One region of the Halomonas sp. BL6 genome, then DNA from elsewhere that is predicted to be linked to it. Evidence: predicted binding sites of a transcription regulator. Region 1 holds the regulator's gene; the other holds the start of a gene.
What was found. The regulator PhoB, encoded in region 1, activates phosphate uptake and scavenging genes when phosphate is short. The targets are predictions, from matches to a motif close to TGTCATANNNNTGTCANA.
Positions count from the first base shown of each region.

Region 2: FHJ80_RS04670 (PhoX family phosphatase) is a predicted target of PhoB. The motif match lies at 5,924-5,941, and genes of this name have one in related genera.

Region 1 is NZ_VDGL01000002.1:531,521-546,959, forward strand. Features, by position in the region: gene pstB (phosphate ABC transporter ATP-binding protein PstB) at 1-571, shown strand, start outside; gene phoU (phosphate signaling complex protein PhoU) at 602-1,327, shown strand; gene cysZ (sulfate transporter CysZ) at 1,394-2,125, shown strand; gene FHJ80_RS06045 (hypothetical protein) at 2,197-2,517, opposite strand; gene FHJ80_RS06050 (hypothetical protein) at 3,097-3,396, opposite strand; gene phoR (phosphate regulon sensor histidine kinase PhoR) at 3,754-5,046, opposite strand; gene phoB (phosphate regulon transcriptional regulator PhoB) at 5,049-5,738, opposite strand; gene ubiA (4-hydroxybenzoate octaprenyltransferase) at 5,850-6,740, opposite strand; gene FHJ80_RS06070 (chorismate lyase) at 6,779-7,336, opposite strand; gene FHJ80_RS06075 (NAD(P)/FAD-dependent oxidoreductase) at 7,423-8,619, shown strand; gene FHJ80_RS06080 (HU family DNA-binding protein) at 8,722-8,994, shown strand; gene FHJ80_RS06085 (hypothetical protein) at 8,994-9,350, shown strand; gene FHJ80_RS06090 (LysR family transcriptional regulator) at 9,413-10,351, shown strand; gene FHJ80_RS06095 (aldehyde dehydrogenase family protein) at 10,330-11,880, opposite strand; gene FHJ80_RS06100 (NAD(P)-dependent oxidoreductase) at 11,877-12,782, opposite strand; gene FHJ80_RS06105 (M20 aminoacylase family protein) at 12,886-14,043, opposite strand; gene FHJ80_RS06110 (hypothetical protein) at 14,056-14,550, opposite strand; gene FHJ80_RS06115 (DUF3100 domain-containing protein) at 14,537-15,355, opposite strand.
Region 2 is NZ_VDGL01000002.1:235,788-251,226, reverse strand. Features, by position in the region: gene FHJ80_RS04705 (sulfite exporter TauE/SafE family protein) at 1-514, opposite strand, end outside; gene mgtE (magnesium transporter) at 658-2,016, opposite strand; gene FHJ80_RS04695 (DUF6482 family protein) at 2,173-2,514, opposite strand; gene FHJ80_RS04690 (hypothetical protein) at 2,631-2,966, opposite strand; gene FHJ80_RS04685 (LysR substrate-binding domain-containing protein) at 3,152-4,045, shown strand; gene FHJ80_RS04680 (1-aminocyclopropane-1-carboxylate deaminase) at 4,146-5,162, opposite strand; gene FHJ80_RS04675 (Lrp/AsnC family transcriptional regulator) at 5,370-5,876, shown strand; gene FHJ80_RS04670 (PhoX family phosphatase) at 6,010-8,139, shown strand; gene FHJ80_RS04665 (TetR/AcrR family transcriptional regulator) at 8,210-8,860, opposite strand; gene FHJ80_RS04660 (efflux RND transporter periplasmic adaptor subunit) at 8,960-10,114, shown strand; gene FHJ80_RS04655 (efflux RND transporter permease subunit) at 10,104-13,157, shown strand; gene FHJ80_RS04650 (GGDEF domain-containing protein) at 13,347-14,264, shown strand; gene FHJ80_RS04645 (D-amino acid dehydrogenase) at 14,325-15,439, opposite strand, start outside.

The DNA of each region.
Region 1 (15,439 bases):
TCGAGGTCAGATTCAGCTGGAGGGTCAGGACATTCACGCCCCACAGATGAACGTCACCGAACTGCGTCGCCGTGTGGGCATGGTGTTTCAGACGCCCAACCCATTCCCAATGTCCATTTATGAAAACGTCGCCTTTGGGCTGCGTTTGCAAGGGCGCATGCCCAAGCGCAAACGCGACGACATCATCGAGTGGGCATTGACGTCCGCGGCCTTGTGGGACGAGGTGAAAGATCGCCTGCACCGCTCGGCGTGGCAGCTATCCGGGGGTCAGCAGCAGCGTTTGGTGATTGCCCGGACGCTCGCCGTACAGCCCGACGTGCTGCTGCTCGACGAGCCCGCCTCGGCGCTGGATCCGATCTCGACGCTGAAAATCGAAGAGCTGATTCGTAACCTGAAATCCCAGCTCACGCTGGTATTAGTGACGCACAATATGCAGCAAGCCGCACGGGTATCCGACTACACGGCTTTTTTGCAGCAAGGTGAACTCGTTGAATACGGGCCAACGGATCAAGTGTTCACCAACCCGCGTTTACAGCGCACCGAAAATTACATCACCGGCCGCATGACCTAGGCCCAACCGACGTTACGTCAGGAGTGCTCAATGGATATTACGAGCGATACCCACAGCCAGCATATCTCTCGCCAGTTCAACCAGGAGCTGGAAGAGCTGAAAACCCACCTGATGGCCATGGGCGGTCTGGTGGAAAAACAGGTGCAAGATGCCGTTCACGCGCTGCTGGAAGGCGACAGCCGTCTCGCCGAAAAAGTGCGTGACAACGACCGCCAGGTCAACGACCTGCAGCTACAGATCGATGACGAATGTACCCGCGTCCTAGCGCGTCGTCAGCCAGCCGCCTCTGACCTGCGCTTGGTACTAGCGGTCATTCGCGCCACGTCGGATCTCGAGCGGATAGGCGACGAAGCCAGCAAAATCGCCCGTAACGCACTTTTGCTGAGTGAGAACAGCAGCAGTATTCGTGGTTTGGTAGAAGTGCGACATATCAGTGAACACGTGCGTAAGATGCTACGCGATGCGCTGACGGCCTTTGCCCGCTTCGATACCGAGCTTGCCATGCAGGTCGTGCGGGAAGACGAGTCCGTGGATGACGAATACGGCAGCGCCATGCGCTCGCTGATGACGTTCATGATGGAAGACTCGCGCTCGATCAGTTCCGTGTTGAGCATCATGTGGGTTCTCCGAGCATTGGAGCGCGTGGGCGACCACGCCAATAATCTGGCGGAGTACGTGGTCTACCTGGTGAAAGGCTTGGATATTCGCCACAGCGACCCCGACACCCTAGATCAGAAGATGCTGAAAAAGCCTTGACCTGACAGGTCATTGCTCCTGCAATACGCCCAGATGACTCATCTGGGCGTTTTTAAAGGAGACAACATGGTGGATGCCATCACGGCGTTGAGCCAAGGCACGCGTTTGGTGTATCAAAAAGGGCTGCGGCGCTACATTTTCCTCCCCATCCTGGTCAACCTCATCGTCTACGCCAGTATGCTCAGCGTCGTATTCCAGGGCTTTTCAGGCTGGTTGGATAGCGCCATGACCATGGTGCCCGGTTGGCTGGAGTGGCTCTCCTGGCTGATTTGGCCGCTCTTTTTCGTTAGCCTGCTGGTGGTGATCTTTTTCACCTTCACCCTCGTGACTCACCTCATTGCCGCACCGTTTTACGGCTTTCTTGCCGCAAAAGTCGAGCGACAAGCCACCGGGCGGGAACCGCTGGACGATCGCGGACTGGCTAAAACGGCCATCGACGCACTGGGGCGCGAGCTGGTCAAGCTGGGCTATATTCTGCCGCGCATGGCGGCGCTGTTCATGCTCAGCTGGATTCCCGGCCTCAACCTACTTGCGCCGCTTTTGTGGGCGCTGTTTTCCGCCTGGGTGATGGCGATCACCTATCTGGATTATCCAATGGATAATAACAAAGTCACGTTTCGTGATATGCGCAGCCGCCTCTCGCGACGCTGGTGGCCCAGCCTTACCTACGGCGGGTTGATCATGCTGGTTACCTGGATTCCCCTTGCCAACCTGTTTTTGATACCCGGCGCCGTCGCAGGAGCAGTGCTCATGTGGGACGGGCATTATCGCGGCACACAGGATGTAGTGAATCCTTGACGTCGCGTCAGTGGGAGGCATAGACACAAAAAACCCCGCCTAGGCGGGGTTTTAGGGATATAGCGCTGAGCTTACCAACGGATACCGTCACCTTCGTCGCGGTTCAGCTCATTGGCGTCATAGCCCGTTTTGCGGGTGGCTGTATCGGTTGAGTCGTTGGCGCTGCTAGACGTAGAGTAATCCAGCGTGTCACCTTCGTCATGGATCAGGTCACTAGTAGAGTACTGGGCCGGACCTGACGTATTGTGCGAGCTTGGCTCGATAATATCGTGACCTGCAGAACGGTCTTTATTCAATTCAATGGACGTGTGGGCAAAGGCCATTGGACTTGCAACCAAACCGAATGCAACGCTTAGAACAGCCGTCTTTTTCGCTAACTCGTTAAATAACATCGCTACGTACTCCTTTAACGTGGAGCCAGTCGGCGTAGGCCAGAACCAGAACACATGAGCGCCTACGACTAATGGCTAACTTAACACCTAGTTAGTGCACACAAGATGCCAAATTACATAGAAAATAAAAAATTATTTTATAAACATGTATTTATACAAATTACATTGTGCGCAATATAATGCAGCAACGTCAAAAATACCTCAAATATATTGTGCAATAATGACACATGCGCCGTGTACGTGGCGCAGAATGACTCACCTTAAGAAAGATTCCGCAGACTTTCATGCAGGCTCGTTCTAAAGAAAACCTTACATACCCTCTGCATATGCCGCAGGCACAAAAAATTAGACCCCGCAGGGCGGGGTCTTGGTCACTCTTACTTGTCAACGATACTGACGTCTGGCTTCCTATCCTTTTGCGGGGTGCCAACCTTGGTATATCCCCTGACCAGCGTATTGATCGTTATCTGATTCTTTCCATGAATCTTTGAGCATCCTTGCTATAGGACATCCTTGCCCCTTAAATGCTCACTCCTAAGCGTAAGAGTTTTTAACAGCTTTGCAAATAAATGTTACAACTTACATGCCGCTATTTTCTTCCGGAAGCTCTTCGGTGCTGTCGTATGTCGCATCCGAGTCATCGCTCATGGAATTCGGCTCCATATCGCTGGCGTTATCGCCTTCGTCATGGGTTAAATCTTGGTTGCCATGATCAGATGTCATTCCAGTATTGCTGGATTGAGATTCTACCGGCTGCTCATCTGGAGAAATATTGTCGGCCGGGTCAGCAGGCTCTTGGGCAAAAGCCAATGGGCTTGCTACCAAACCAAACGTTACACCTAAAATACCAGCTTTCTTGAGTAGTTCCTTGGACATCATATTCCGCCTCCTCGATCGCTGTGAAATACCGCTTTAGTAAGGAAGAGCGACTTCATGTCTTACCAGTTCCTGCGGTAATCTTCCTTACCAGAATTTTTGCATCCGACATGCCAAAATTTCAAAAAAATAGAAAAATACATATAAATACAATAGTTTATAAAAAAATAAAGCCATGCCAAAATAGCTTCAGCCGCGATTTCATAGCGAGTTAATTGGCTACATATGGCACATGCGCGGTGTTTGACCATGCTTACATGCCAATATGACACACTTGTACATAGATTATGCAAATCGACGAATGAGGAAGGATTGAGTGTACGAGGTGAGGCCGGTGAAACAAGTGGCCGAGCGGCGCTTTTAATCGTTGACCACCCGAGTGGCCGGGAATACGCAACGGAACAGTGCCCCTTCACCGGGCAACGACTCCACTTGGAGCTGCGCATCGTGGCGCAGGAGAACGTGTTTTACAATGGCTAGGCCCAGCCCAGTGCCACCGGTGGCGGTGCTGCGGCCCTTATCGACGCGGTAGAAGCGTTCGGTGAGACGCGGGATATGGACCGGATCGATCCCTTCACCGTCGTCGTCCACTTCGATGCAGGCACTGCCATTGGGCAGAGCCGCCCAGCGGAGCGTGATTTGACTTCCCTCCGGCGTATAGCGCACTGCGTTGAATGCCAAGTTGGAGATCGCACTGCGCAGCTCCTGCTCACTGCCGATTAGGCGCGCTTCGCAATCGAGTACGATCTGCACGCTGTGTTGCTGGTGAGACAGCGCCAGCGCATCGCGGCGAATACTCTCCAGCATCGGCCCGACGGCAAGCGGCTGGTGATCTTCTCCCCCTCGATCGATTTCGAGCCTAGAGAGTAGTAGCAGGTCGTTGACCAAGTTCTGCATGCGCTTGGTCTGCTCCTCCATTTGACCGATGCCTTTGCCCAAACGGGGCGGCAGCAGCTCTTTCAAATCGCCATAGGTTTCCAAGTAGCCCGACAGCACGGTCAGCGGTGTACGCAGCTCGTGAGACACGTTGGCCACGAAGTCACGGCGCATCTGTTCGAGGCGATGCAAGCGCGTAATGTCCCGGGCCATGACCAAGCGCTCGTCATCACCATAGAGCGTGATTTGATACTGCAGAATACGCCGCTCATCGATGGGTGAGGTGAGTGTTAGCGGCTCGCCATACTCCCGGGCATTGAAGTAGCTAATGAAGCGTGGGTCGCGCAGCAAGTTGGTAATATGCTGCCCGCGGTCATGGGCGGTTTGCAGGCCCAACATCTCGGTAGCCGCGCTGTTCCACCACTCTAAATCACCATGCCGATCCAGCATCACGACGCTATCACGCATCGCTTCCGAGGATTCCTGAATACGCGCAAGGGTCGCCCGCAGGCGGCTTTGCGTGATGCGTTGGCTCTTTTGATAGCGGTAGAGACGATCGAAAAGCTCACCCCAAAGCCCCGTTGCCGCGGGCGGCTCATCGTGAGGGTGAAGCGTCAGCCATTGGAACAGCGCCTTTAATTGGCGCAAGTGATAAATCAAACAGAATAAGAGGCCAGCGGCGAGCCCCACACCGGGATACCCCACCAGCCACCCCAGGCACATGCCCAATAGCGCCAGCCAGGTAATGCGCCACCATTCACGGCTCCACAGGCGCACGACTACACCCGAGCAGAGAAACGATACCCAGTGCCCCGCACTGTTTGAATCAAATTCTGGTGCGCCTCCCCTAGCGCCTTACGCAACCGGCGAATGTGCACGTCCACCGTGCGCTCCTCTACGTACACGTTGCCGCCCCACACCTGATCGAGAAGCTGGCTACGGGTATAGGCACGCTCTTGGTGGGTCATGAAAAACTGCAGTAATCGATACTCGGTAGGGCCCATCTCTAGCGCCTTGCCATGCGCGCTAACACGATGGCTCACCGGGTCTAACAGCAGCCCATTGATTTCGATGGGATCTTCCACGCCGCGCGGGGTCGCCCGACGCAGAACGGCTTTCAGGCGCGCTACCAGCTCACGGGGCGAAAACGGCTTGGTGATGTAATCGTCGGCGCCCGCTTCCAGACCTTGGATCTTATTATCCTCTTCGCCCTTGGCGGTCAGCATGATGATCGGCAGTTCCGCAGTAGCCTCTTCGCGCTTGAGACGGCGTGCCAATTCGATGCCGCTGGTGCCAGGCATCATCCAGTCCAGCAGCAGCAGGTCGGGCTGATGATCTACGACCATCGCGTGGGCATCCTGGGCGTTATCCGCTTCAAGCACGCGATAGTCAGCCATTTCCAGCGCCACAGCGATCATCTCGCGAATGGGCGCCTCATCATCGACGATCAGTACGGTCTTGGCGGTCATTCCAGGGCCTCACGGTGTGCTAAGAAAGCTCATGTATGCGAAAACGGTTCAGTGACATGTCTGTGACGATAACACCATGACTTAATGACAATTCTATGACACCCAGCAATATTAGCCAGCCACGGGCCACTCGCTTAGAGCAATGCCGGCAAAGACCAAGAGCCCCGACCAGTGATTATTCAAAAACGCTTGGAAACAGCGATCACGCTCCCGGTGAACGATCAAACGCTGTTGATGGGCAAAGGTTGCCGCCATTCCGACCACACCGAGCCAGAAGAAACCGCCCAGGCTCGCCATCAGCCCCACCCAAATCAACAACGCCAGGGTGGCAAGCTGCAGCAAGCCAATGATGAGACGGTCGGCACTGCCAAACAGCACCGCCGTGGATTTGATGCCGATCTTCAGGTCGTCATCGCGATCGACCATGGCGTATTGGGTGTCGTAGGCCACTGTCCATAGCACGTTAGCGCTGAACAGTAGCCACGCCACGAGTGGCACCTCGCCAAGCACGGCGCCAAACGCCATTGGAATCGCCCAGGAGAACGCCGCCCCCAGGACCACTTGGGGAAAGTGGGTATAGCGCTTCATGAAGGGATAAATGAACGCTAGCAGCACACCGCCGAAGGAGAGCAGCACGGTAAACCAATTGGTCAACAGGACCAACACGAAGGCCGCCGCCACCAGCGCCACGAATAGCAGCTGCGCCTCGGTTTCACTAATACGGCCGGTGGCCAGCGGCCGCTGCTGGGTACGCTTTACGTGGCCATCGAAGTGGCGGTCGGCGTAGTCGTTCACCACGCAACCTGCCGCGCGCATTACGTACACCCCGGCAATGAAAATCAGCAGTACATCGCGGCCCGGCACCCCGTCCGAGGCGATCCACAGCGCCCATAGCGTTGGCCACATCAACAGCCAAGTACCTATCGGCCGGTCCAAGCGCATTAGCTGTAGGAAATCGGTCAGGCGGGCCCACCCGGTTGGGCGCAACAGAGAACGGTCCATGCTCATGCTTACCTCGTCGAAAAAGTCGCTGCGTTAGCCTAGCGCGACGGCAGGCCCAGTGCATCTGTCATGGTGGATAAAAAGTACTCCTGCACCAGCAACGACAGCCCGCCGTGCTCAAAGACGGAGCGCCGCCCCCAAAGGCTACTGGACGACGATCCCAGCGTCAGCCGGTTGAATGGCGGCGCGGCCGACGTTACTTCCAGCGGCCCGCGCACCAAATCAGGCTTCTGGAATAGCCAGCTGCCTAGCGAACGCTCACCTAAGTTGCCCAACCCTTTGCCCTGCAGGTGGTGAAGCGGTGCCACCGAACGCGCCACGACCCACGGCGTATCATCGATACACAGCGCCACCTCACGCAGCCACGCATAGCGGCGGTGTGCAATGCCCAGGGCAAGGGCTTCATCGCGCTGGGGCAGGCCGATGGTCTGGCGCAACACGCGCACCCGAAATGCGCCCGGCTTACCGGCGGCCATCAGGCGGGCGGTCAACGAATCCGTGGAGGCGACCCACTGCCACCAAAGCGCGCTCATGGCTGGCCGAGCAGCGGCCACCGGCAGCCACTGAGGAAAGAGTGAAAACTCGGGGGCGGTCACCTAGGCCTCCAGGGCAGTCAATTGAGAGTGAGCTAGTGTAACATGGTGGTTTGTAGGCTTTTGTTCCACCGACGTCAGGGGACGGTATGCCCAACTCACACACGACCTCTTCCACGCCCTCTCCTCACTCAGCTGCGCTGGCGATCGTCGGAACCGGCATGGCAGGCGTGGGCCTAGCGCGTACCCTGCGACGCCAGGGAGATACACGCACTATCACGCTGATCAGTGCAGACAGCGGCGATGACTACAGCAAGCCCCTGCTTTCCACCGGCTTTGCCAAACGCCTCGGCCCCGACAAGCTCGCCCAGCGCGATGCCAGTGCACTGGCAGACGAACTCAAAGCCGAGGTCATTACCCACACCCAAGTGACGCATCTAGATGTGGACAACCAAACGCTACACCTGAGCAGCGGCGCCACGCTTCGTTACGATGACGTGGTGCTGGCCACCGGTGCCGCCCCTCGCAGGCCATTCAGCGTGCCCAGCGCACTGGCGGAGCGTTGCTTTACCGTCAATGACTTAGACGACTACCGGCACCTGCATGAAGCACTCACTCAGCCGAGCCGCGTGGCGATCATTGGGGCCGGGCTCGTTGGCTGTGAATTCGCCAATGACTTGCACGCAGGCGGACACCAACTCACCGTAATCGCGCCGGAGAGCGCCCCACTGCCGCGGCTGCTGCCCGAACCACTGGGTCATGCGCTGGCCAATGCGTTTCACGCGGCAGGCATTCGCCTCGCACTAGGGCGCAGCTTGGACACGCTTTCCCAAGCGGCCGACAACGCCGTAGCTTTGCACTTGGATAACGGCGAGCGGCACGCGGTAGATCTCGTCCTCTTCGCCACCGGCTTGATACCACGCACGGCGTTAGCAGAGGCCGCTGGCCTAACCGTAAGTGCCAGCGGCATTCACGTCGACCGCCAACTCCGCACTCGCCAGCCTAACGTTTATGCCCTGGGTGATGCGGCCTGTATCGACGGTGTGAACGCCATGTATGTCCAGCCGCTGCAAGCCAGCGTTAAAGCGTTGGCGGCGACGCTCACCGGCACGCCTACCGCGGTTCGCTTTGGCGCATGGCCCGTGGTGGTCAAAACGCCGCTACTGCCCATCGTGGCCTACCCACCAACGCAGCCACCCAAACGCTGGCGAATCGAAGGCGACGGTGACGATTTCACCGCCTTGGCCGAAGATAAAGACGGTCGTTTGATTGGTTTTGCGTTGACAGGCGGCTGTGTGAGAAGGAAAGTGGAGCTTTCCAGAGCCGCCCCCACCCTGCTAGGCTGATTTTCGCCGCGTTCGCGACTAGGCTAAAAAAGCTCCGCCTGCTGGGGTAAGCCGAGCAACCAACAACATTGATGTCTGTTTTTTCACAAGGGAGATTCCTTTATGCGCAAACCTGAACTCGCTGCCGCGATTGCTGAAAGTGCTGACCTGTCCAAAGACAAAGCGGGCCAAGTGCTCAACGTCATTCTGGACGAAATCACCAACAGCGTCGCCAAGGGCGAAGACGTCGCCTTGATCGGTTTTGGCACCTTTACCGTTCGCGAGCGCGCTGCCCGCACCGGTAAAAACCCGCAAACCGGCGCACCGCTGCAGATTCCGGCCAGCAAAAACGTGGCATTCAAGCCAGGCAAAGCGCTCAAGGACGCCGTTTCCTAATGAAGCTTTCGCTGACGCTGTGGCTGCTGGGCTTTATGCTCAAGCGAGCCCTGCGCCGCAAGCCGCGCTTTCGTGAGCAGCTCGAGCGCATGCGCGGCCTGGACTGGGGTGTCGCTACGGAAGACTTAAGCACCGCCCGCTACTACCGGATGGCGCCTAACGGCATCACCACCGGCAAGGGGTTGCCCGTCGATCTAGATCTTGAGCTGCGCTTTCGCGATCAAGACGCGGCGCTGCGTATTCTCAAGAAGCCTACCCAGCAGGCGTTTCTAGACGGCATGGTGGCAGGAGACGTCCGCCTCGTCGGCGACTCCTCCGATATGAACAAGCTGCAAAAATTGTTGAAGTATTTGTAGCAAGCTTTGCGGCATGGAACGAACAGTCAAGGGGCAATCCCGCAGAGGTATAACGGCTATCGATGGACATACCTCATCAACGCTTAGTGTACTTCCGCGTTACCCTGGAATCTGGTTCTGTGCGCCGAGCGGCAGCGCGCTTGGATATCGCTCCCTCGGCCGTCAGCAGGCAAATTGCGCTGCTGGAAGAGGCCCTGGGTGCGACGCTCATGGAGCGCCAGCGCGACGGCATCTCACCTACTCCCGTAGGTGAGATGCTGCTTGAGTATTGTGAACGTCGTGGCGCCCTCGATGAAGGATTCATTGCCTCGCTGGAGTCCTATCAGCGCATGGAGACCGGCAAGATATCCCTGACCGTTGGCGAAGGGTTTGTCAGCGACTTGGTGGCTTCTCCTCTGCATGAGTTCACTCAACGCTATGCGGGCATTCAGCTCGACATCCACACGGCGGGTACCTCGGGCATCATCGAGGCGGTGGTGGGCGATCACAGCCACATTGGCTTGATGTTCCATGAGCGCACCCATCCCCAACTTCGTTTCTGGGCCTCCAGCCCGCAGCCGCTGATGGCGATTCTCCCGCCCAGTCATCCCTTAACCTGCCAAGCCACCCCGCTCACGCTAACTCAGCTTAGCGATCAGCCGATGGCCATGTGGGATACCACCCATGGCGTGCGTCAAATGGTCGATCAAGCTTTCCAGCAGGCTCGCATTGCCCCCCGCATGGCGATGAATACCAACTCCATGGTGATTCTGGCGCAATATGTCCGCAGCGGCATGGGTATTACCCTGCTGCCCGCGTTTGCCGTCGCCCACGACCTGGAAGCGGGAACGCTGGTAGCACGCCCCGTCGATCACCCGCTATTTCAGCGCTCCCAGGCCCACATGGTCACCCGTGTAGGCCGCCAACAGCCCAAGGCCAGCATCCTGCTACTGCGCCATCTACAGCGCTGGATGCAAGCCTTCCGCGACCCGGCGTTAGATCAGCCGACGCCACTGCCATAACCAAACGCCACGCTGGCTTCTGGCGCGGTTTCCACCCAGACGCTTTGCGGCACGGTGTATTCGCGTAGGCCATCCAACCCGCTGGAGCGACCAAAACCGCTGTCGCCAAAGCCACCGAACGGTGACATCACGCTGATGGCCTTGTAGCTATTGATCCATACCGTGCCAGCGCGCAGCTGACCGGCCACACGATGTGCCCGCGCCACGTCCTGGCTCCATACCGCCCCCGCCAAACCAAAGCGGGTGTCGTTCGCCAATCGAATGGCTTCCTCTTCATTGTCAAAGGCCATCGCGACGAGCACTGGCCCAAAGACCTCTTGTTGGGCAATCTCCATATCAGGGGTGACATCCACCAGCACGGTAGGCGCGATAAAATAGCCCTGGGCGTCGTCAGGCAAACCTTCAGGACGTTTGCCACCCGTCAGCACTCTCGCGCCTTGCGCTTCTGCGGCCTCGATCATGCGCGTTACCTGCTCGAATTGACGACGATTCTGCAGCGGCCCCATACGGGTGGCTTCATCGCTGGGCAGGCCCACGTGAATCTGCTCCGCCGCGCGAGCCAAACGCGTAGTGACTTGCTCAAATACCGAACGCTCGATCAACAGGCGCGATCCTGCCACACAGCTTTGGCCCGCCGCCGCAAAGATGGCCGCCTGGGCGCCAGCTACCGCTTCGTCTAACTTGGCATCGGCAAACACGATATTGGCGGATTTACCGCCCAGTTCTAATACGCTGGGCACCAGGCGGCGGGCCCCCGCCTCGGCAATCATCCGTCCACTTTGGGGCGAGCCGACAAATACCAATTTGCCTATGGCGGGATGGTCGGTCAGCGCCGCGCCGGTCGTTTTGCCTAGCCCGTTGACGATATTGATCAACCCCTTAGGTAGCCCACCACGTTCGAGTTGTTTGGCAATCACGACCGAGGTGAAAGGGGTCAGCTCGGAAGGTTTCAGCACCACCCCGTTGCCCGCCGCCATGGCCGGTGCCAGCTGCCAGGCACAGGTGAACATCGGCGCGTTCCAGGGCGTGATCTGCCCCACCACTCCATAGGGCACGTGGCGCACATAGTTAAGATGCGAGGTAGGCACTGGAATGACCTCGCCGTGCTGCTTGTCGCACCAGCCCGCGTAGTATTCGAACATCTCGCGCACTTTGCCTACTTCGGCCCGGCAGTCACGAATGGGCTTACCGGCCACCACGCTTTCTAACTGCGCCAGCGCTTCTTCATGGCCCTCTAGCGCACGTATGGCAGCATTCATGCGCCGCCCACGCTCGCTGGCGGTCAGCGCCATCCATTCGCGTTGCCCCCGCTGCGCCGCTTGTGTCGCCCGCTCAATCAAGCCCGCACCCGCATCGCGGTAGCTGACCAGCGCATCCCCCGTCGCCGGGTTGATCAGCGTGATCTCTTCACCTTCTCCGGCCACCAGATCACCATCGATCCAGTTGCTCAACGGCGTTTTTGCCGCTAACCCAAAGCCGTTTAGGAGTGCGGCAAGCTGGTCGCTGGCGTGTTGGCTAAGTGAATTCATTGGTTACCCTCCGCTTGGCTGGCACGGGCTAAAATCGGCGTGGTGATATGGTTGAAGTCATCGCTATCGGTGGGCTGTTCGGTGTTGTCGTGCCAAGCATCGACAACCATTTGTAGCAGCGGTAAAGGAAGGCCCAACTGCTCAGCCGCCTCCCGCGCCAGGCGCAGGTCTTTACGCATCAATCCCGTGGTAAAGCCAGAGTCGAAGCGCTCGCTCAGCACCCACTCGGGGAAATTCACCTCACTGATAGCGCTACGCCCGGAGCCGCTATTGATGCCTGCCAGACAAGCAGCGGGGTCAACACCGGCTTGGGCGGCCATGGCAACTGCCTCGGCGGTCGTGATCAGGTGCGCCGCACACAGGTAGTTATTGGCCAGTTTCACCACATGGCCGCTGCCTGGGCCACCAACATGGGTGCATTTGGCGGACATCGCCTCCAACATCGGCCTGACCCGTTCAATGGTGGTTTCATCGCCGCCTAGCAGCATGCCTAGCTTGCCGCTGGCCGCCCCTTTGGGGCCGCCGCTGACCGGGGCATCCAGCCAATGAAGCCCTGCGGCCATCACTTTTTCAGCCAATTCACGACTCATGGCAGGGTCACTGGTAGAGGTATCGACAATCACACTGCCCCGAGGCGCCCGCGCGAGTAAACCAGGGGAGGTTTCAAGCACCTCACGCACATGGGCTGAGGTCGGCAGCGATAGAAGGTAGACATCACTGGCTGGTAGGGCATCAGGCGTCACAACATTCAAGCCAAGTGATGCGAGCTTGGTACGCGCGGCGTCAAAGACATCCGTGCCGGTTACAGCAAACCCTGCTGCTTTAAGCGTGAGCGCCATATTGCCGCCCATCTGTCCCAACCCAATCACCGTCAACGATAAAGACCTTGAGGTTTGAGGCATCACAAAACTCCTTACAGTGCAGAAAACGCTGAATGCTGGGTAGACGCTCCCCTACCCAGTGGGCATAAGGAAGCGAATAACGCGAGTTAAATCGTTTGGCTATTTAGACCAAGAGCGCTTTGACCAACTCCACCCAGTAGCGCGTTCCTAGCGGCAATAGCGCATCGTTAAAATCGTAGTGGGGGTTATGCAGCGACGCCGAGTCCTCACCGTTGCCCATCCAGATGTAAGCACCGGGCCGTTCGGCAAGCAGGAACGAGAAATCTTCGGACGCCATGCTAGGTGGCGGGTTACGCAACACATTTTCTTGGCCTAGCAAGCCCGCTAATACCGTTGCGCAGTGCTGGGCATGCGCTGGCGTATTGATCGTGGCGGGGTAGCAACGCTGGTAATCCAGCTCAACGGCTAAACCATGGAAGTCGGCCAAGCTAGCAATCGCCTGTTTGAAACGCGCTTCTAGGCGTTCTTTCAGCGCCATATCGAAACAGCGTAGCGTGCCGCGCAGCGCCACCTGCTCGGGAATCACATTGAACGTGTCTCCCCCGTTGATGCTGGTCACACTCAGCACCGCCGATTTATCCGGTGGCGTTTCACGGCTTATCAGGCCTTGCAGTTGGCTGATCAGTTGGCAACTCGCCAGCACCGTATCAATGCCTAGATGCGGCATCGCTGCATGGCAGCCTTTACCGGTCAATGTCAGGCTGAAAATATCAAACGCGGCCATGACGTCGGTATCGTGCACCGCTGCCACACCAACGGGCAGCCCAGGCCAGTTGTGCAGGCCGTACACCGCGTCCATCGGAAAGCGCTCGAACAGGCCGTCCTCCACCATGGCACGGCCACCGCCTTCGTTCTCTTCGGCGGGTTGGAAGATGAACACCACCCGCCCTTTGAAGTCGGGCTGCTGCTTCAGCGCCCAGGCCGCCCCCAGCAACATCGTGGTATGGCCGTCGTGACCGCAGGCGTGCATCTTGCCCGGCGTCTGCGAGGCGTAGGCAAGCCCGGTCTCTTCACGGATATCCAGGGCATCGATATCGGCCCGAAGGCCGATCGTTTTACCTTCACCCTGCTGACCGTCTAACGCGGCGACCACGCCCGTTCCAGCGATTCCAGTGGTCACTTCAAAGCCCCACTCACCGAGCAGCGCGGCGATACGTGCACTCGTGCGCTGCTCCTCGAACGCCGTTTCCGGATGCTGGTGGAAATCGTGTCGCCAAGCGGTGAGTTCTTTACTATCAGGCAAGGGTATTGACGTCGCCATGTTTTGTATTCCTTAAAGCATCACGTGAGCCACCACCGCCGACCCAATAAAGGTGCCGGTGAAGACGAGAAGGGCCACAATGACCAGCTTCCAGCCGGTCTGCTTGAACATCGAGAATTCACGGTGGGTCAGCGCTAGTCCGGCATACGCCAGTACGGGGGTGACCACCGCCAAGAAATTCACCTCTGCCAACTGCCCAATGATCCAGCCGTTACCCGGAAAGACGGGGAGCGTCGCGATGATACTAATCAGCGAGACCCACGCCACACTAGGCAGATAAAAAGGGCATAGCCGCCCGACCACTAAGCCGATGATGACCATGACATACAAAATTAGCATGCCAGGCAGCGCATCCAACAAAGGCGAGCCGTTGACGATGTTGCTAAACCACGCCGCCACACAGACAGCCGCCAGCACAAGGGCTGTTTTACCTAGCTGCTGTTCGGGGCGCAGCTCTTTTAATGCCTCAGCGTCGAACTGATCGACGGTGCTCTCATGAGTTTTCATGGCGAACCTCCTGACGGGTACCCTTCAAACGCGTAAACATCCACTCGGTGACCGGTAGCGCAATAAAGAGCGATACATACAATCCGGTGGCGTAGGTGAGCAGATTGCTGGCGCCGGCAAAGGCAAGCAGCTCATCTTTGGCGGCAGGGACGGCTTCTGCCAACGCTGCCGAGCATGCCGCTACCATGCTGCCACTGCCGACACCGCAGGCCATGGCCAGCGCGCGGATATCGAGGATATCTAGCGAGGCGATGTAGCCCGCCATCAGGGCAAAGTAGAGCGTACCGAACATAGTACCCACCACGTACACGCCCATAATGCCGATGCCTTCAGGGCTTCTTAGCCCGTAACGGTCTGAAATAATGGCAATGTTGGGTTCGCGGGCAATGGAGTAGGTCGCACCAATCGCTTCCCGGCCCATTTTGAGCACGAGTACCGCAAAGGGCAGCGCGATCAGCATGGTGCCAAGATTCCCCAGCTCTTGAAGAATCAGCGCAGGACCCGCCGCGATAATTTGCTCGATCGCTGGCCCAATGGTGGAGCCAAACTTGGCAATGAACGGCAAAATGGCGATCAGAATGATGGGGCCCGCGGCATGACTCACCGGCTTGGGAATGGCCTTGCCCATTGCTGAAAAGAGATGAGGATTGAAGAGTACGCCAATGATAAACGCGTAGAGGAGTGGTAATAGTAGTAATGTTCCCGGCCCAAGCGGAATCCGAATGATGCCGATCCACTCGGAAAACATCGACGTCAGTATCACCAGAAGATGTAGACGCCAGTCCAGCAGCAGTTTTAGATCCATGGGAGTGATCCTATTTTTTTTAGAGTCACTCCGAGTATCGAAAGGTTACTGTTTCAATCATAGCGTTTTGGTGCACTAATTTTT
Region 2 (15,439 bases), 300 kb from region 1:
TGCAAGTGGCAATGAAGGTTTCTTTGGTGAGTTTGCGCGGCATCAGGTACATGTTCATCGGCGGCGCGCCCGCGTGGGCGATGAAGCTGGTAAAGCCGCACACGCTAGCGGCGGGCAGCGCCCATTGGTGGGAAATGGGCTTTTTCGCCACCGGCTTGAGCAGCATGTAAGCGGCGAAAACCACCGACAGAATGCCCAGGGCCATGCGCACGCCCTGCTCGCTCAGGCTGCCAAACAGCAGCGTACCCACCACCACGCCAATGAACAGCCCCGGCACGAAGCGCCACACTTCCGCCCGGTCGTGCTTGCCCCACCACGCCTTGACCGCAAAGACATCCATCACCAGCAGCAGCGGGAGCAGCAGCCCGGCCGCCTGGGTGGGGCTAATCGCCAGCGCCATCAGCGGTACCGAGAGCGTGCCAAAGCCACCCGCAAAGCCCCCCTTGGAGACGCCGGTGAGATACACCGAAAAAACGATCAACAGCCAGGCGATAAGGGAGTAGTCCGGGAGCATGGAGGCCTCAAAAGGGTGATGAAAATAGGGTGATTGAAAACAGCTGTCACAAAAAAGCCCCGCAGGAGCGGGGCAACACAGGATAGCATTAGATAAATGTTAGCGGGCGAATAGAAAGGTGGGGCGCCTTGTCATCGCGTTGATCACAAAATAATCACCGTCGCCAGCCCTAAGAATGACAGAAAACCCACCACATCCGTGACCGTCGTCAGAATCACCGCGCCGGATAGGGCGGGGTCGATTTGTAAGCGTTTCAGCACCAGCGGAATGAGCACGCCGGAGAGGTTGGCGAGGCTCATGTTAATGAAGATGGCCAACGTGATGACCAGGGTAATCAGCGGGTCGCTAAACCACAGATAGGAAATGCCGCCTACCACCAGGGCCCATACCAGGCCGTTGCTCATGCCCACCCACAGCTCTTTGTTATAGAGCCACTGTTTGTTGTTACCCGCGATTTGGCCGAGCGCCAAGCCGCGTATGACCACGGTCAGGGTTTGGCTACCGGCAATGCCGCCCATGCTGGCGACGACAGGCATAAGGATGGCCAGGGCGACGATTTGATCCAGCACCGCTTCGAACTGGCCGATGACGAAGGCGGCGAGGAAGGCGGTGAGCAGGTTGATGCCCAGCCAAATGCCGCGGCTCTTGGCACTGCGTAGAATGGGGGTGAACACCTCTTCTTCGTCGCTCACGCCCGACATGTGCTTCAACGTCATGTCGGCGTCGTCCTGGGTGATTTCCAGTACGTCGGCGGCGTTCAGCTGGCCGACCAGCAGCCCATCGCTGTTGCACACCGGCACGAAGGGCAGCTCTTTGGAGCGCAACAGGGCGGCGGCGTCGCTGACCTTCATTTGGTCATTCAGCGAGTAGGGCGCATCGTCCATAAACGCGTCGACGGTACTCTCCTGGGGCTGTTTGACCAAGTCGATCAGCGTCAGGGTGCCCAGTAGGCGCTTGTCCTTGTCGGTGATCATGATCTGCTGCGAATCGTCGTCTAGCAGATGGTGAATCCGGATGTAGCGCTGCACGGCTTCCAACGACACGCCCTGCTTTACGTTGACCGTCTCTGGGTCCATGTAACGGCCGACCATGTCCTCTTCATAGGTATAGAGGTTCTCGACCTGAGCGCGAATCTCCTGGTCCAGGCTGGCGTAGACGGTGGTTTTGATTTCTTCATCGGCGACATCGAGGACTTCGGCGACTTCCTGAGCATCCAAGCCTTTAACGATTTGCTCGACGTCGCTGGCGGTCAGGTCTTCGATGTAATCGGCGCGAATGTCCTCGTCGACTTCGGCAAGTACTTCGCCGAGCATCGCTTCTGGAATGTACTCCCACAGCCGGTCACGGGTTTTGGCAGGAAAAGACTCAAGGGTGCGCGCAATCGCTAAAATATCGAGCTCATTGAACAGCTCGTTCAGGGCAACCGTATCTTCCTCGTCGAGCAATTTTTGAAGATAGAGAAGCTGCTCCTCGGTGTTGGTGTATTTCTCTTCATCGCGCATAGAGTCCATCCTTTGGTCATTAATTTTTAACACAACTACTTGAAAGCGCTCGATGGCTCACTATGAATCTTATCGGCAGCCGCAGTTGAAAGCCATGTAGGCTTTTTTAACCTCATGACCAGGTCCCTCTAGTCGCCCAGGTGGAACGGGAACGTGTCAGTGCCGAGTTACAAAGGCCACGCGTACGCCATGCTGAAGCCGCTGTTGGGCAGAAACAGGTTGCGTAGGATGGCCGATCATCTCATCGGCTGCATCGGCCCAAGTAAGAATTCCGTGGGTGAAACCCAGCGGTGCCAGCGTGCGGCTTACCCACTGGGTACCACTAAAACGCTTCGTGTCGCCCTGAGAATCGACTAATAGGCTGACCGAGTCATCGCGGTGCAGGCGCACGATATACCAGCCCATATCAATTCCATGCAGCTCAACGTCGGGCAGCGGTTTGGCCAGTTGGGCAAGCGCATCCAGGGTTATACGAGGAGGAAGGGGCAAAACCATCATGGCACCTCATTGGCTCAATGGTGTTTATGTAGAGTCTAATGATTGTGATGGTTTTGCATAGTTTTTTGGGTGAGAAGAAACCCCTCTGCCGCCCTGAGGACAAGGCCTTTCCGAGATTAGCGGTGCGGGATATGACACTTTTTCTGCCGAGCCTTTAACGCCTGGAGGGCATCGACCCTTAATGGCAGCTGGTTGGCCCAGAGGATGTCTTCTCGGCAATGGCCAATATCGCGCAGTATCTGATCGTCGTACTTCAATAGTGGCATTATGTGGCGGCGGAACAGCCAGCGCCGCCGACAGCGCCACCAAGCCATATCGATGACACGGATCAGTCGCATCGATGGCATGGCCGGCATGTAAAACGGCAACTGGGGTGGCTTGGGCGGTGGTGCCAAGCGGCTAGCTTTCTCCCAAGCGTGCTGGGCATGTTGGCAAGGGGTTTCAAACGTCATCGCGCACCTCCATCGTTACTTCCGCTTTATCCAAAGCGGTACCTCCCCAACGACTGGGCAGGTGTGAACTGTGATGAGTAAGTAGGAGGGTCGCGACCTCTGGCTAGAAGCTTGGCGCTTTGCCTTGGATCAATCAAACGAAAAGATTTACACTGAGGGTTAAGTTTTTCTGAAAGGTTAGCGTGATGAGCCAACTCTCTACCCTGCCACCCAGTCGGGTCGCCTTGCCGCTATTGGATAGCGAGGTGTTGCGCACCTTTGTAACGATTGCGGAAAGTGGCAGCTTTACCCGCGCCGCCCAACAGCTATGTCGCACGCCTTCCGCCTTGAGTATGCAGATTAAACGCTTGGAGGAGACGCTTGGCCAGACGCTCTTTGTACGCGAAGCGCGGCACGTACGCTTGACGACCGAGGGAGAAGTGCTGCTGGGCTATGGTCGACGGCTACTTAAACTGAATGCAGAGGCCGTGAACCAGTTTTTAGCCCCTACTATCGAAGGGCGTGTAGGGTTGGGGCTCACCGACGACGTGGTAGGTCGTATCCTGCCCACGGTGTTGGCTCAGTTTGCCCGCTCGCACCCAGCGGTGCAGGTCGATGTGGAGGTGGGGCGCAGCAAAGACCTGCTCGCCAGGCTGGACGAGGGCGAACTTGATCTCGCCCTCGTGATGGCTGGAGGGCCTGGACAGGCTGGACGAGGAGAGATCGTCCATAGTGAACCGCTGGTGTGGGCGGGCCGCGAGGATGGCGTTGCCGTACAGCGTTCGCCACTGCCGGTGACGCTGGCGCAACAGGGATGTGAGTGGCGCAGAATTACTCTCGATGCCCTCGATCAAGCGGGTATCGCGTATCGAATTGCTTACTCCTGCGACCATTGTGCCGGGCAGGAGGCCGCCATGCTGGCTGACTTGGCCGTGACGGCTTTCCCCAAAAGCCTGGTTCGCTCTCCGCTCAAGCGTCTCCACAACGAATCGCTGCCCCCACTAGGCGATTACCAGGTAGCGCTGGTGAAGCGTCCAGGTGTTGGTAGTGCCAGTGAGGTGTTAGCCGAACAGGTGACCGAAGCCTTCCGAGAAGGGTAAGTCTTGTTCTCTGCATCCAGAGGGGGCAGTAGCGTCAAGCCCAATGGCCCGATCAGTCGGCTGCTCGGGCCGTGGCACGGATCAGCGACGCTTGGCCTGATTAGCCGTTGCGGAACAGGAAGCTGTAGGCATTGAGAGCGGGCACGCCGCCCAGGTGGGCATACAGCACCTTGGAGCCCGCCGGGAATTCTCCGTTGCGCACCCTATCGATCATGCCGTGCATGGATTTGCCTTCGTACACCGGGTCGGTGAGCACCCCTTCCAGGCGGGCGCAAAGGCGAATGGCCTCTAGCGTGCCGTCATTGGGCAGGCCGTATTCAGGGCCGCCATAGCGGGTGTCCAGGATCACGTCGTCATCGGCAATGCCGCCTTCCAGTTCGACTAGCTCGGCGGTGTGGCGAGCAATCCGCAGAATCTGCGCACGGGTTTGCTCTGGCTTGGCCGAGGCGTCGATGCCAATCACCCGCTGGGCGCGGCCATCGGCGGCAAAGCCGACCACCATCCCGGCCTGGGTGCTGCCAGTCACCGAGCACACCACGATGTAGTCGAAGGTGAAGCCCAGCTCTTTCTCCTGCTGGCGCACCTCTTCGGCAAAGCCGACGAAGCCCAAACCGCCGTAGGGGTGTTCGGAACAGCCCGCAGGAATGGGGAACGGCTTGCCGCCCTGCTGGCGCACATCCTCCATGGCCTGCTCCCAGCTAGGGCGAATGCCGATATCGAAACCGGCGGCGTCCAGGCGAACGTCGGCCCCCATGATGCGCGACATCTCGATATTGCCGACCCGGTCATACACCGCATCGGAGTAGTTCACCCAGTTCTCCTGTACGAGGACGCACTTCATGCCCAGGTGCGCCGCGACGGCAGCCACCTGACGCGTCTGGTTGGACTGGATCCCGCCAATCGACACCAGCGTATCGCAGCCCTGCTCCAGCGCTTCGGGGATGAGGTACTCCAGTTTGCGGGTCTTGTTGCCGCCGAAAGCCAAGCCGCTGTTGCAGTCCTCGCGCTTGGCATACAGCTCGACCTTGCCGCCCAGATGGGCGCTCAGCCGTTTGAGGGGAGTGATCGGGGAGGGGCCGAACGTCAGTGGATAACGGGGGTAGCGTTCAAGGTTCATGGCAAGCTCCTGCGGTGACATTCAATGCGATAGACAAGGATCGCTGGGTAACGGTGGTTGGAACGTTGGCGTGCTCACTGAGGTTTATAGTAGGCGTATGTGTGTCCAGGCGGGTTGCGAAATAAGGGGGTTATAAACAATAATGAATTGTCTGATTGCGTTTGTAGGTTCGATTAATTCGTAAATTCGTTCTTTGAGTAAATAATAATGAGTGTCAAGCGAGCGGGAGGGGCCTCGGAGCCCCATGCCATGGGCGGTGAGCTGGATCGTATCGACAAGCGTATTCTCAAGCTGCTTCAGGAGGATGCGACGCTTTCCAATGTGGCGCTGGCCGAGCAGGTGAACCTCAGCCCTGCGGCCTGTTTGCGGCGTGTCGAAAAGCTCAAGCGGGACGGGGTGATCAGCCGAATCGTGGCCCACCTGAACCCGGAGCCCCTGCAGGCCGGCATGGTGGTGTTGATTGGCGTGGTGCTGGACCGCTCGACGCCAGAATCCTTCGCGGCGTTCGAGGCGGCGGCTCAAAAAGTGTCGGGCTGCATGGAGTGCCACGTGGTTACTGGGGAGTTCGACTACTTCATGCTGGTGCGCACCAGGGACAGCCAAAGCTTCAACCGGCTACACGCCGAGCAGTTGCTCTACCTGCCCGGCGTGCGTCAGATTCGTTCGTTCATGGGGCTGCGGGAGGTGGTGTCGACCCACAAGGTGCCGATTTAGCCCTAATGGCCCACGGCATGCCCGACGTCAATAAACCGTCGTGATTGCGTCATACATCTTTCATCTTTACCTAATACTCTCCCTCGAAAACAACACGTAGTTCGTACGGGCTAATGATGACGAGGGGAGTACCATGAGCAAGGCAATCGAAGATCACCGCCTGTTTAACCACAGCCATAACCAGCCATTTGCCGAGGTACTGGCAAAGTACGTCTCTCGGCGCGATGTGATGCGGGGCGGCCTGGGGCTGGCGGCGTCGTCGATGTTGGGGTTTGGCGGCGCAGCCCAAGCGCTAGCAGGCGAGCAGGCCAAGACGCCGCTGACTCTCGCATTTGAAGCGGTGCGTGGTTCTCGCACTGATGCGGTGGTGGTACCGGAAGGCTATGTGGCCCAGGTGCTGGTGCCCTGGGGCACGCCGCTCACCCCATCCGCAGAGTGGCAGCCCGAACTACACATGACCGCCGAGCGCCAGGCCGATAGCGTTGGCATGAACCACGATGGTATGGCCGGATTCGCCTTGGATGTCGACAGCGCGTCGCGGCGTTTCGTGCTAGCGCTCAACAATGAGTATATCGAGCAGGATGCGCTATGGGCGCCCCAGGGTGGCCCTACCAATGCGGGAGGCAAACGCCCGGCGGAAGAGTCGCGCACCGAAATCAACGCCCATGGCGTCACCCTCGTGGAGGTTGAAAAAAACGCCAGCGGGCAGTGGTCGCACGTGACCGACTCTCCCTATAACCGCCGCTTCACCAGCGCCACGGTGATGGACCTTGCCGGCCCCGTGGCCGGTAGCGACTATGTGAAAACCCAATTCTCCCCTGACGGCACGCAAACCCGAGGTACTAACAACAACTGTGGTAACGGCGTGACCCCCTGGGGCACCTATATCGCCTGTGAAGAGAACTGGCCCGATATCTTCGTCAACCGTGGCGAGCGCTTCCAAGACGATGCACGCATCGGTATTCCCACCGATAAAAGCCGCTACGGTTGGGATACCTCGGCAGGCGACGCGACAGAGCAGAACGGCGAGTTCGCGCGCTTTGACATCACCCCGCACGGTGAGCGTGCCGAAGATGACTACCGCAACGAAGCGCGTACCTTCGGCTACCAGGTCGAAGTCGACCCCTATAGCGGTGCTCGCGCGGTGAAACGCACGGCGCTGGGGCGTTTTCGTCATGAAGGGTGCTGGTTGGGCAAGTTAGAAGCGGGCAAGCCGATCGTTTTCTATTCAGGCCACGATGCCCGCAACGAATACGTCTACAAATACGTCTCTGATGCCGCCTGGGATCCCGCCGATGCCAACCGTCCCGGCGCGGAGTACGACCGTCTCGCCATTGGCAGCAAATATATGGATAACGGCACGCTGTACGTGGCGCGCTTCCATGCCGATGGTAGCGGCGAGTGGCTGCCGCTCACACCGAGTGCCAAAACTCAGGATGGTCGCACGCTAGCTGCCGCACTTGGCCTAGCCGAGAACGACCTGGCGGGCATCATCATCAATACCTGCGATGCGGCCGACCTCATGGGCGCAACGCCAATGGACCGTCCCGAATGGGCGACGGTGGATCCGGCCTCCGGCGAGGTGTACCTGACGCTCACCAATAACTCCCAGCGCAGCGAAGAGGGCAGCGATGCGACCCTCACCAACGATGGCAGCGAGCTGGCCGAGCCGGGAGTAGGTTTCGCAACGGCGCCCGTGAACGCCGCGAACCCCCGTGCCAATAACGAAGCCGGGCACGTGATCCGTTGGCGGGAGAGCCGGTTGCCCAACGCCTTTACCTGGGAGGTCTTCGTGTTCGGCGCGGCGGCTGACGATGCGGACAATCACTCAGGTTTGAACGAGATGAACCAGTTTGCCAGCCCCGATGGCCTGTGGTTCGATGAGCGCGACGGTGGCCAAGGTATTCTGTGGATTCAAACCGACAACGGCTACGAAAGTGTTACCGAGCATACCAACGATCAGCTTTTGGCCGTGGTACCCAACGGGCTGGACGACATTCGCGGCACGGGCCCGGTCATCAACAGCAGCAACCAGCAGCAGCTCAAGCGCTTTGCGGTGGGTCCGAACGGCTGCGAAGTCACCGGTATCTTTGCCACGCCGGATAAAACCGCGCTGTTCATCAACATCCAACACCCCGGCAATTGGCCAGCAGATGGCAATGCCTTAGTGCAAGACGCCACTGCGTCAGCGAGTGGCCAGGTGCGCCCGCGTGCGGCCACCGTGGTCATCCAGAAGCGCGATGGAGGGCCGGTGGGGGTGTAAGTCGTTAACGTGGTAACGGCACTTGAAACAGTATTTCAAGCCCTGCAACTGCAGGGCTTTTTAGTCATCATCAGCGTCGTCCATACGCGGCCAAAAACACATCCACAGCGCTGGCGATCTGGCACTGTAGTTCCTCTTCGGTAGGCGGTGGGCGCACGCCCATGCGGACCTCCTTGGTCAGCATGCCTTGCCACATACTGCATAACTGGTCGGCGGCGCGCTCTGGGGCGGGGAGGCTCAGGTGGCCTGCGCTGGCCAACCCTTCCAGCTTCTCTTGCAGCCACTGGAGCATGGCCCAGGGGCCTGCCTCGAAAAATGCCAGCAGCAGCTTGGGGTGTTGCTCTCCCTGATGGCTCATCACACGCTCGACCGCCAGCACATGGGGTTCTAGTAAGAAGCGGACCATGCTCACCCCCACATCGATCAGCGATTGGCGCACCGCGTCGTGGGTATCGGGAAGCTGTGATAATCCCTGCCGAATCGTCGCGGTTTCGCGACGAATGACACTGCCAAATAGGGCTTCTTTCGACGCAAAGTGCCCATACACCGTCACTTTGGAAACGCCTGCCTCGCGAGCAACGGCCTCCATGGTCACGGCTTCCAAACCGTTACGAAAAAATAGGCACGCCGCGGCGTCCATCATCGCATTGCGTTTGGCCATGTCCTTCGGGCGGCCGACGCTGCGTTTGGGGTCGGATAACGGCGGTTGAGCGTCTGTCATGCAATAAACCCATGCCTATTAAAAAATAGTTATTGAACGGAAGCGTACACATATTATAGTAAACGCTACCGTTCAAGAATAAACCATTTCGAGGCCAACATGGGCACGTCAAAGACTTCTTGGGGACACCGGCTGCGGGGGGCGCTGGCAGCCCTGTCGATGATCGGTGCGACGCTGGTCGTGGTGGCCCTGGTAAGCAGCCAGCACAGCAGCGCCCAGCAGGCTCGGCAGCAGGGGGCGGATAACGCCTTGCTCCAAGTCGCCACGCTGCCGCTCGAACAAGCCGAAACGCTTACCCGTGAGGTGCGATTGACCGGGCGTGTGGTGGCGCGCCAGTCGGTGTCGTTGGCCTTCGAACCGGCCGGGCGGGTCGAATCCCTGTTAGCCGACCGAGGGGATGCCGTGGAGCAGGGCGACGTGCTGGCTAGTCTCGATACCCGGCGACTGGAGAGCCGCCTGGCCGAAGTAGCGGCGCGAAGCGAAGAGGCCCGTGCCAGTCTCGCGTTAGCCCAGCGTCAGGAAGAGCGAGAAGCGCAATTGAACCAGAGCAACTTTGCGAGTCGCACGGCGCTAGATCAGGCCCGCACTGACCGTTTGACGCTGCAGGCGCGCCTCTCTGCCCTGGCCGCCGAGCGCGATAGTCTGACGGCCGATCTAGAAGACAGCACGCTCAAAGCGCCGTTTGCTGGCCGGGTGGTCGAGCGCTACATCGATGTTGGTAGCCTCGTGAGTAGCGGTACGACGGCGTTCGATTTGATCGACACGCGTCAGTTAGAGGCTCATCTCGGGCTACCCGCGCGTCTCGCGGCGACGTTTACCGTAGGCGAGTCCGTGACGCTGCAGGTGAACGGGCAAACGATCGCGGGCCAAGTACGGGCGCGGTTGCCTCAAGTGGATGGTGATAGTCGTACACAGACCCTGGTCGTGGCGATGACGGGCGACCATCGCGCCGTGCCCGGCGACTTGGCCGAACTGGATTACTCGATCAGCGAACCGGCGCGCGGTTACTGGGTGCCGCTAGCGGCGCTGCGTGCGGCCGACCGTGGCCTGTGGAACGTCTTGATTGCCGAACCGGATGAAGACGAGCGCTACCGGGTGGCGCAAGCCAGCGTCGAGCTACTGCATACCGAAGGAGATAGCGCCTTCGTGCGCGGCACCTTGGCGCCCGGCATGCATCTGATCCGCAGTGGTACTCACCGCATTACGCCAGGGCAGCAGGTCACGCTCAGTGAGGATGTCGCCCATGCGCATTGAGTGGCTGTTCAATCGCCGCCTGCTGGCGCTCATACTCGGTTTGCTCGTCGTCTCGGGGCTGTCGGCCATACAAACTCTGCCCAGGGCGGAAGACCCCCATTTGGTGGCACGCATGGCCACGGTGCTCGCGCCGTTTCCAGGCGCTACGCCGGAACAAATCGAAGCGTTGGTCGCGCGACCTATCGAGGATGAATTAAGGACCATCTCGGAAATTCACGTGTTGGAATCCACGTCGCGCCAAGGGATTGCGCTGCTGAGTCTGGAGCTGGGCGACGAGGTCACCGACGTCACGCCGGTATGGAGCCGCGTGCGCGACAAGCTCGGCGATGTCGCCCCGTCGTTGCCGGAGGGCGTGCAAACGCCTGAGCTGCTGGATGATCGCGGCTATGCGTTCAGTCTCGTCGCCGCGCTGCGCTGGACGCTAGACACGCCTCCCTCGCCGCCCGTCATGGAGCGTTACGCCGAGCGCCTGGAAGATGCGTTTCGCCAAGTGGCCGGCACCGAATATACCCACCGCTTTGGCGTCGCTGGCGAGCAGGTCGAGGTAGTGGTGGACCCCATGGAGCTCAATGCTCTCGGGCTATCCGTGGGGCAGTTGGCGGCCACCATCGAGGCCAGCGATGGGCGACGCACGGCGGGTGAAGTCGTGACCGAAGGCCATCGGCTCACGGTAGGTCTGAGCGGCGAGTTCGACGCGCTGGATCGTCTGCGGGAGATCAACGTGACGACCCGGCAGGGACAGAGCGTCAAACTGGGCGAAATCGCCGAACTGCGCCGTGGTGTGCAAGACCCGCCCAACGCCGTGGCGCTGCTCGACGGTGAGCGCGCCGTCTATGTGGGCGCACGCATGGCGCCTGGTCAGCGGATCGATCGATGGGTGTCGCGGGCGCAGGAGCGACTGGCCGACTTCGCCGATGAGCTGCCGGTCGGTCTTGCCGTCGAAGAGGTCTTCGAGCAGGCCAGCTACACCAACCAGCGGCTGAGCGATGTAGCGCTCAGTCTGCTAATGGGCTTGGTATTGGTGGTCGCCATTCTATTTCTGACCATGGGGTGGCGCTCTGCCTTGACCGTGGGCTTGGCCATTCCCGCCACGGCGCTGCTGACACTGGCGCTATTCCGGCCGTTGGGCATGGAAATTCACCAAATGAGCATCATCGGCATCATTGTCGCGCTGGGGCTAATGGTGGATAACGCTATCGTCATGACCAACGCCCTCCGGGAGCGCTTTTTACAAGGTGATTCTGCGCTGACTGCGACCCGCGATGCGTTACGCCATTTAGCGGTGCCGCTGCTCGCCAGTACGCTGACGACCATTCTGGCGTTCATGCCCATCGTGCTCATGCCAGGCCCGGCGGGAGAGTTCGTCGGACCGCTGGCCATGGCGGTCATGGTGGCGCTAGTGAGTTCGTACCTGGTCTCGCTATTTCTAGTGCCGGCGCTGTCACCCATGCTGCTGGCCAAGGTGGCGGCCAAACCGCCTGCCCCGCGCGACCACTCGCTGAAGCGTGCCTTTCGTGGCACGGTGCGGAGCGCGTTGCGCCATCCTGTGGCCGCCATGGTCATTACCCTCTGTGTGCCCGTGGGTGGAATCGCGTTAATGCCCACTCTAGACGTCGCATTTTTCCCGCCTGCCGATCGCGATCAGTTTCATATCGAAGTACGGCTACCCGCTGCCAGCAGCATCGCGCAAACGCAGGCCTTGGCCCATGACATGGAGCACATGGTGCGGGAGGTGCCGGGCGTGCTACGCGTCTCTGCGTTCATCGGCGAAAGCGCTCCGATGATGTACTACAACGTGCTGACGAATGAAGATAATAACCCTGCTTTCTTGCACTTGATCGTGGATACAGAATCGTTAGACGTCACCAATCGGCAGGTGCCCCCCTTGCAACAGGCGTTGGATAGACGCTTTCCACAGGCCCAAAGCGTGGTGCGCAAATACGAGCAGGGGCCGCCGTTCAAGGCTCCCATCGAGCTGCGCGTCTATGGCAATGATTTGAACGTACTCTCGTCGCTCGGACTCGAGCTAGCAGGCCTGATGCACCAGCTTCCCCAGGTGACTCATGTGCGCGCCGGGATGCAGCAAGATTTACCCCGCCTGATGCTGGATATCGACCAAACCGCGCTGAACAATGTCGGGCTATCGCCGCAAAATCTTGCCGAGCAGGTGGGGGCGGCGCTCTCTGGTCAACCCGCGGGCGTATTACTTGAAGACACCCAGCAGCTTCCCGTGCGCGTGCGCTATGCCGACGACTGGCGCACCGACGCCGAACAGCTGGCGGCGTTACGCCTCGTCAGTGAGCACGCCAGCGAGGGATTACCGCTCGCGGCCGTCGCCGACAGCGGCTTGGTACCTTCGTGGAGCGTCATTACCCGCCGCAACGCCGAGCGTGTCCAGCTCGTGCAAGGCTATTTGGTAGCCGATGCGCTGCCAGCCATCTCCATGGCACAGCTCGAGACCAAGCTTCAGGCGGCCATCGATTCGGGCGAGATACGTCTTCCCCCCGGTTATCGGATCGAAACCGGTGGTGAAGCCGCCGAGCGTGACGAAGCCGTCAGCCAGCTGCTCGCCTCGGTGGTGCTGCTCGTCATTGCGATGTTGGCGACCGTAGTGCTGGCCTTTAACTCTTTCCGTCGTGCCGCCATCGTCTTTATCGCTGGGGCGCAGGCGATGGGCATGGGCATCGTGGCCCTACTGCTGAGCGGGCACGCGTTCGGGTTCGTGATCATCGTCGGCATCATGGGGTTGGTGGGGGTGGCGATCAACGCCACGATCATCATCATTGCTGCCTTCGATGACGATCCGGCTGCTCGGCAAGGGGATAGCGAGGCAATGTTGGCAGTGATCAGCGGGCCAACCAGCCGGCATATCGTGTCGACGACCATCACGACCTTTGCGGGGCTCATTCCGCTCATGGTCGCCGCCGGTGGGTTATGGCCTCCCTTCGCACAAACGGTGGGCTTTGGTCTACTCTTGGCCACATTAGTGTCGTTTTTCTTTACGCCAGCGCTCTATCGGCTTTGGGTCGCAAGAGCCGCGTAACGGTCGCTACTTTTCGCGTATTCATAACGTGGACTATATTGCTATTGAGTAAGCGCGCGTATCCTCCGTGTAATGGCGACGTGGCCAGTGCATCGAGGGTGCGTATTGTCGAAAGACGTTTCGCGCTTGGATATCACGGCTCGTTTCTGGGACGAAACGACCCCAACGCCGACTTTCATTGGATGAATTATGGTAGAAACATCGCAAGATCAAGAGCAAGGAGCGCCGCTGTCCATCAGCGAACCCAGCAGTCAGGCCGTCGCGATGCTTGGCAGGTGGCCCGATGGTGGTGGCATTCGGGTGCTGGATGTTAGCGAAGAGTACGTTCAATTTTGGGGGGGCGATCGCTACCGTTGGTTGGGGGCGTCCCCTAAAATCGTCCATCAAGCGGCGGCGAACGAGCAATTGTTGAGTCAGCTCGACCAAGCCTTGTCTGCCGGTGAGCTGAAGGTGGGATATTCGCTCTCCGGTCTGGATCATGAAGAGGAGGCGTTGCTCTCCAAAGCGCCACGACCGCTCATCGAGTGGCGTATCACCGCGATGTCGATGCCCGGCTATGCGTCGACCGTTCTAGTGCTAGTTCAGCGTGATATCACCCGGCGGGTGGAAAAAGAAGCCGAATTAAAGCGCCTCGCCACCACCGATATGCTGACCGGGCTGATGAATCGCTCAAGGTTCGATTACCTGCTGAAACACGAGCTAGGTCGCTTGAGCCGCTATGTGCGACCATTTTCGCTCATCATGCTCGACATCGACTATTTCAAAACGATCAACGATAGCCAAGGTCACGACGTGGGCGATCAAGTGCTGCGCGCGTTGGCAACGCTGCTGGAGACCAATTTGCGCAGCGCCGACTACTGCGCCCGCTGGGGAGGCGAGGAGTTCATCATTCTGGCTCCCGAAACGCCCCGCGAGCAAGCGGCCAAGCTCGCTGAGAAGATACGTCAGCGTATCGCTAGCGCCTCTTTTCCGGGGGCCGACCGTGTCACCGTTAGCTTGGGGGTTGCCGAGGCCGCTGCGCACGATACGCCCAAGAGCATGATGAAACGGGTCGATAACGCGCTGTATCACGCCAAAGAGAGCGGACGGGATAGGGTCGCATGTTAGCCATGTTGGCCATGTTAACAAAGGGGCCTGGTGGCCCCTTTTCGTTATGGGTTACCGCGTCTAGCGGGTGATCGCCAGTGACGTGGCATGTGAGTGATCGACCGCGTCGGCGAGCATCTCGGCAGTGATCGCCGAGAGCGTCCAGCCTAGGTGGCCATGACCGGTATTGTAGAAAACGGTTGGCAACTTGCCGGGGCCGACCTTGGGCAGCATGTTCGGCATCATCGGGCGTAGCCCCGCCCACGGCACCACCCGCTGAGTACTCACACCAGGAAAGCACTGCTCCACCCAGCGCACCAGTGGCTGAATCCTGTCGTTACGAATGTCGCGGTTGGCGCCGTTGAACTCTGCCGTCCCCGCCACGCGGAAGCGGTCGTTGCCCAAGCGGCTGGTGACGAGTTTGGTCTCGTCGTCCAGCAGGCTGACCGTGGGAGCGGCCTGCTGTGATGCCTCGTCATCCAACTGTACGGTGATGGAGTAGCCTTTGACCGGGTAGATATTCACGCGGTCGCCAAGCTTCGCGGCGATCGCGCGGCTGCCCACGCCTGCACACACCACTACGCTATCGAAGCTCTGATGAACCTCTTCGCCGTCGACCACCGCGCTGATCCAGGCGCTGCTCTCATCCGCACCCAGGTCGGTCACTTGATGACCGTAGTTGAGCTGCACGCCGCGTTTGGCAGCGGCTTTCGCCAATCCGTTGGTGTACTTATGGATATCGCCCGTGGCATCGCTTTCGGTAAAGAAACCGCCGTAATAGTTACCCGCTAGGGTGGGCTCGATGGCGCGCATCTCTTCTGGCGTGACGGCGCGGCGCTCGAGCCCGCCTTTTTGGAGCAACTGTGACACCTTGGCTGCGTGCTCGTAGCCTGCTTTATCGCGGTAGATATGCAAAATGCCTTTTTGCTTCACATCGAACTCGATCTGCTCATCGCGGGCCCACTGAAACAAGTGCTCTCGGGCAGCAATCGCCAGGCGCGCCGTTTCGGTGGTGTTGTAGGCATAGCGGGGAATGGCGGCAATGAACTCGGCAAACCAGCTCAGCTTGTGCCAGGTGGGGCGAGGGTTGACGAGCAGCGGGGCGTCGTTTTTCAGCATCCAGCGCAGGCCTTTGATGACCGTGGGCCAGTGGTTCCATACCTCGGCATTCGAGGCGGACAGCTGACCGCCGTTGG